2 regions of the Winogradskyella sp. ECml5-4 genome follow, and region 1 is predicted to be linked to the other one. Evidence: riboswitches for the same ligand, from Rfam matches in the RefSeq annotation. Region 1 holds a riboswitch; the other holds the start of a gene.
What was found. A riboswitch is a leader RNA that binds a small molecule or an ion and turns the genes downstream of it on or off. The one in region 1 is predicted to bind S-adenosylmethionine.
Positions count from the first base shown of each region.

Region 1 (3,192 bases):
GTAAATGTGCCATTACAAATATTTATATAGCTGTATATTCTTTTTCTACGGAAATTTTTAAAGGTGTCTTGTTCTGTAAATTATCTTTTACAGGACAACGTTCTTCAACAATCTGAAGCCATTGCGTTAAAACTTCAATACTGGCATCGGTCTCTGGAATAAGGTTGAGATTAATGGTTTTAAAGCCTGCGCGTTCTTTGGTAGACGTACCTAAAAATCGATCAGGATTTAATTCACCCGTCACTTCAATCTTTAAATTTTTAATTGTAAAACCTAATTCCTTAGCTACCAAATGTCCAACAACATTGGCACAACCAGCAAAGCCTGCTAAAATGTATTCTACGGGATTGGCATCTTCATCGGTGCCACCTAAAGCTTCCGGTTCATCTACAACTAAAGTAAATTGTCTTGTTTTTCCTATAAATTGGGTTGCAGAAGTACTGTCTCCTACAACGGAGAATTTTAAATCACTCATATTTTTGTCTTTTTAGTATTGAATACTATAAAACAGATGTCTTTACAATTAAAGACATCCATTTTACTTCACAATTTAAATTTAATTTTGAAGGGCTTTTTTCTGTTTAACAACAGCAAAAGCTTCTTTTAAATCGTTTTTTAAATCTTCTATATTTTCAATACCAACAGACAAACGAATTAAATCTTTAGTAACACCTGTAGTTTCTTGCGCTTCATCACTTAATTGCTGATGCGTTGTACTTGCAGGATGAATGATAAGTGATTTTGTGTCTCCAATATTGGCTAATAATGAGAATAGTTTCGTTGTATCAGCAATGGTTTTTGCCGCTTCGTAACCACCATCCACTCCAAAAGTGACGACGCCACTTTGGCCTTTTGGTAAATACTTTTTAGCTAACGCATTGTACTTGCTAGATTTTAATCCTGGGTAATTCACCCATTTAACTTCAGGTTGAGACTCTAGCCATGTTGCTAATTCAAGAGCGTTTTCACTATGTTTTAGAATACGTAGTTCTAAAGTTTCTAAACCTTGAATAATTTGAAAGGCGTTAAATGGACTTAAGGCTCCACCATAATCTCGTAAACCTTCAATTCTAATTTTTGCTATAAATGCAGCTGCTCCTATGGCTTCGCTATAGACTAAACCATGGTAACCTGCAGATGGCTCTGTAAATTCTGGGAATTTTCCGTTAGTCCAATCAAATGTTCCGGCATCAATAATAATACCTCCTAGTGATGTTCCGTTTCCAGTGATATATTTGGTTAGCGAATGAATAACGATGTTAGCACCATATTCTATTGGATTTAACAAATAAGGTGTAGCCACGGTATTATCTACAATTAAGGGCACTTTATGGGCTTTCGCTCCTTTTGAAATGGCTTCAAGATCTAAAACATCTAATTTTGGATTTCCTAAAGATTCTACAAAAAAGGCTCTTGTGTTTTCTTGTGCTGCTTTTTTAAATTCTTCCGGATTTGACGCATCAACAAATGTTGTGGTAATACCATGTCTTGGTAGGGTGACGCTTAATAAATTGTAGGTGCCTCCATACAAACTACTCGACGCCACAATGTGGTCTCCTGCTCTTAAAAGTGTTAGTAAAGTTGTTGCAATTGCTGAGGTTCCAGAAGCCGTAGCCACTGCTGCAATTCCTCCTTCTAGCGCTGCTAATCGCTGCTCTAAAATGTCGTTTGTTGGATTGTTTAAACGTGTGTAAATAAAGCCAGGAACAGAAAGGTTAAATCGTCCGGCTGCATCATCTGAATCATTAAAGACATACGATGATGTTTGGTAAATAGGAACAGCTCTTGTTCCTGAAGTTTGACTGACGTCGTGACCTGCGTGCAACGCTTGTGTTGCAAATTTTTGTGTACTCATTTTTCTAAGTTTTTGAGTTAATAAATGATTAAACCAAAAGCCAAATAAGCCTCGTTAGAAGCGTACTTAATAGAAAAATATTATAAAGAAAATGCTAATTACAGATGAGTAATTAGTCTTGAGTTATCTATCCAATTTTCCGATTAATGAATCGGATAATTAAGTAGAATTTAGCACCTTCTTAGTAAATCTAAGGGTTGCTAAGGCTTCATAGGGTCATTCCCTCCACCTTTCTTGATAACATTTCAGTAAGTGTTTGAACTTTGTGAGCACAAATATTGCAACACAAAAATTAGAAATCCAAATTATTTGTAGATTTTGTGAGTTTTTTATGAATTTCGTAGAATTACGAACTTTTCTTTGCTAAATACTTAATTTGGATGATTTCGCTAACAGGTTTGTTTTCAATTTTGCTTTCTAGCCAAGAAATAATATCGAGATATAAAAAGGCGCGTCGTTCGTACGGATGGTCTTCAAAAGTCTTTAGTGTTTTGTGTAATTCTTTAAATGCATTTTTAAGATCGTGTGGATAAATATCCTGAAGTCCTCTAATGAATTTTATCATTTCTTTTTGCACTTCATGCAGGTCATTCATCTTAATTAAAAACTTGTATGTACTTCGTAAAAGGGTTTCTAAATGGTAATCTAGTCCAGCTTCATAATGCGCTACAAGGTTTAGAACTCTCGAAAAACAGAGTAAATCTTCGCGCATCGAAAGTGTTTTGTTAGAGATAATTTTATCTAAGTATTTTATACAAGCTTTGTTGTTGCCGGCTCCAAATTGTAAACTCGCAAACTTATAATAAAAAACCATTTTATGGTGAGGGTCAATTCTGTCATTAAACGGAATTAAGTCGTTTTCAATTTTTGGAATTAGATGAAGTCCGTCTTCAAAACTACCATCAATAAAGTGTTGATTAATGCTGTGGAAATTGGTGTATAAAAAAACAAGAGTAGCTACATTTTCATCGGTTGGAAATGTCGATTTTTGAACAGTCGCTTCAAACTCAGAGAATTTTTCTAAAAATTTTGACTTGTTACCAATGAAAAATAAGGCTTCTAGGAGGTAATTATTGCCTTTTAAAAAGAACACGGGGTTCAGATTAATCATATTTGGGTTTTGATAAAATAAATCCACCCATTTTGAAGCGTATTTGTAACAATTCAAAAAATCTTGAAGCAAAAAGCTTTGCCATAAATTAGCTTTATATAGCCACAATTTTTCTCTAAATCCTAATTTTTCGATTTTAACTTTTGGAAGGCTTTTGTTGAAATAATTAATAACCATATTGGCTTCTTCTTCATTTCTTATATAGCCTGTTTTTAGAATGGTGCTA
Region 1 covers NZ_JAYJLF010000001.1:43,269-46,460, reverse strand. The annotation lists gene VDP25_RS00180 (alpha/beta fold hydrolase) at 1-13, opposite strand, end outside; gene VDP25_RS00175 (OsmC family protein) at 23-475, opposite strand; gene VDP25_RS00170 (O-acetylhomoserine aminocarboxypropyltransferase/cysteine synthase family protein) at 557-1,855, opposite strand; SAM riboswitch class I at 1,976-2,099, opposite strand; gene VDP25_RS00165 (hypothetical protein) at 2,202-3,192, opposite strand, start outside.

Region 2 (3,192 bases), on a different contig from region 1:
ATAATAACTCCTGCTGCAATTGCAACGCCTATAATTAGTGGTATGTATTTATTTTTAGTTGCCATACTATTTCCCATCAGAATGGGAATCTGCATTTAAGTCTTCTATTAACTCTAGTTCTATACCTGCTTTTCTTAAAAAATCAATTCCCGAACAATCCTTATAACCTTCATGATACACCACTCTTACAATACCAGCTTGATGAATTAGTTTACTACATTCCTTACAAGGCGACAACGTAATATAAAGCGTCGCTCCTCTACAAGATTGTGTAGATGATGCTACTTTTAATATAGCATTGGCTTCTGCATGTAACACATACCATTTGGTATACCCTTCATCATCTTCGCAATAATTTTCAAAACCTGTTGGAGTACCATTATAACCGTCAGAAATTATCATTCTATCTTTTACAATAAGCGCACCAACTTGTTTGCGTTTACAATGTGATAATTTCCCCCATTCTTTAGCTATACGTAAATAGGCTTTGTCGTAACGTAATTGTTTTATATCTGACATTAATTCTTGTTCTTGTACAAAGTATACTAGTTAGTAACGAAGATATAAGCTTAGTATTTTATAACCAATTTACTATCAGTTAAAATTTTACCAAACTTTTAAAATTTTACTTTAAAAAATCACTTTGCGTAATCATTGGAATTACCAATCCAATAACTATAGCTGAAAGCACCATCATCCAGTCACGACGTGAAAATCTAAATACCGTTTGACATAAAAACCCTATGAATAAAACGACAAATACGATAATGACTTGCGCAAGTTCAATACCTAAAGCAAATTCTATTAGAAGTTCCAATTTATTTTCTGATTGCCCTGAAAACATTTTAAATTCTCTTGCAAAACCCAAGCCGTGTATCAGTCCAAAAAATAAAGTTGTAAAAAATAGTAGGCCAAATTTATTCGTTTTAGATTTTTTACCTGCAGTAAACACGTTGTAAATGGCCATGATTAAAATAGTAATTGGTATTAAAAACTCTACTAACTCACCATTAATACTCACCACTCCATAAGCTGCCAAAACCAATGATAACGTATGGCCTAAGGTAAATGTCGTAACTAAGACCAAGACACGTTTCCAATCATTAAAAACATAAGGCACAGCTAATACCATTAAAAAAAGGATATGGTCATACCCATTAATATCTAAAACGTGGTTCATGCCGTATTGTACATTAAACCAGAAATTTTCTAACATAATTATTGTGTTTGGGAAAACCAAAGTTACAATTAAAATGCAATATGTTTCCATTAAAATAAAGTGAATAAAATTTGTATAATCCTATTTTCTTTCGGAATATTGTAACACACAAAGTTCAAATAACTTACTGAAATGTTATCAAGAAAGGTGGAGGGATTAGACCCATTGAAGCCTTAGCAACCCTTAAATTTATTAAGAAGGTGCTAAATTCTACTTAATTGGCGATTCATTTATCGCGAAATTGGATAGATAACCAAACCTAATTACTCATCTGTAATTACTACTCTTTATAACATTTTCTAGAAAATTGCGTCTACGACGTATTTGGTTTTTTGATATTATCAAATGATTAGAAAATGAGTTCCAAACACATTGAAACACAAGCCATACGCACACAGATTGAACGTTCGCAATACTTAGAACATTCAAGCCCTTTATACCTCACATCGAGTTATGTTTTTGAAGATGCTGAAGATATGCGTGCCTCTTTTGCAGACGAAAAACAACGGAATATCTACAGTCGCTATTCCAATCCAAACACTTCTGAATTTGTAGAAAAGGTATGCCAAATGGAAGGTGCAGAACGTGGTTATGCCTTTGCTTCTGGTATGTCTGCTGTATTTTCAACATTTGCAGCCTTATTAAATTCTGAAGATCACATTGTATCTTGTCGTAGTATTTTTGGTTCTACACAAACCCTATTTAATAATATATTGCCAAAATGGAACATCGCAACAAGCTACTTTAAAATGGATGAATTAGATACCATTGAAAGTCTAATTCAACCCAATACCAAAGTGATTTATGCAGAAAGCCCAACAAATCCTGCTGTAGATATTTTAGACTTACAACGTTTAGGAGATATCGCTAAAAAGCATGGACTTATATTTATTATCGACAATTGCTTCGCAACGCCTTACTTGCAACAACCTATAAAATTTGGTGCCGATTTAGTCATTCATTCTGCCACCAAATTAATGGATGGCCAAGGCCGCGTTTTAGGAGGTGTTGTTGTGGGGAGTTCCAATTTAATTCAGAAAATTTATTTGTTTTCTAGAAATACAGGTCCTGCTTTATCTCCATTTAACGCATGGGTGTTATCTAAAAGTTTAGAAACCTTAGCGGTTAGAGTCGATAGACATTGCGATAGTGCTTTAAAAGTTGCTACCTTTTTAGAGTCTCACAAGAATGTGAATGTTGTAAAATATCCATTTCTAAAATCACACCCACAATACGAATTAGCCAAACAACAAATGAAATTAGGCGGAAACGTTGTGGCTTTTGAAATAAAAGGAGGCATTGAAGCCGGTAGAACCTTCCTAAACTCCATTAAATTATTATCACTATCTGCAAACTTAGGAGACACTAGAACTATTGTAACACATCCTGCATCAACAACACATGCTAAAATACCAGAAGATGTACGATTAGAAACCGGCATCACTTCAGGATTAATACGAATTTCTGTCGGTTTAGAACATCCAGAAGATATTATTAACGATTTAAAACAGGCATTAGAAGATTAGGCAATGAATCCTTACTCAAAAGTTGAATAGTCCGATGGTCCCCTTGAGGGTACTTTAGGGGTGTTTTAAAAATTTAAAAGCTATGAGCAATATAAAAGACGAATTACAAAAACGCATATTAGTTCTCGATGGAGCCATGGGAACCATGTTGCAACAATATAACTTCTCGGAAGAAGACTTTAGAGGCGAACGTTTTAAGGATTACCCATCTCCTTTAAAAGGCAATAACGATTTGTTATCCTTAACCCAACCAAAAGCTATAGCTGAAATTCACGCTAAATATTTTGAAGCTGGTGCTGATATTGTGGAAACCAATACCTTTTCCGGAACCACCATTGCCATGGCAGATTACAACATGGAAGATTTGGTATATGAGTTGAATTTTGAATCGGCTAAAATCGCCAAAGAAGTGGCAGACAAATTCACAAAAGCAAATCCTGACAAACC
Region 2 covers NZ_JAYJLF010000006.1:117,001-120,192, forward strand. The annotation lists gene VDP25_RS06765 (S41 family peptidase) at 1-65, opposite strand, end outside; gene VDP25_RS06770 (deoxycytidylate deaminase) at 67-519, opposite strand; gene VDP25_RS06775 (HupE/UreJ family protein) at 626-1,216, opposite strand; SAM riboswitch class I at 1,352-1,475, shown strand; gene VDP25_RS06780 (trans-sulfuration enzyme family protein) at 1,576-2,745, shown strand; gene VDP25_RS06785 (homocysteine S-methyltransferase family protein) at 2,828-3,192, shown strand, end outside.
Region 2: it holds a riboswitch for S-adenosylmethionine, as region 1 does, so the genes downstream of both, VDP25_RS06780 (trans-sulfuration enzyme family protein) here and VDP25_RS00170 (O-acetylhomoserine aminocarboxypropyltransferase/cysteine synthase family protein) in region 1, are expected to answer to the same signal.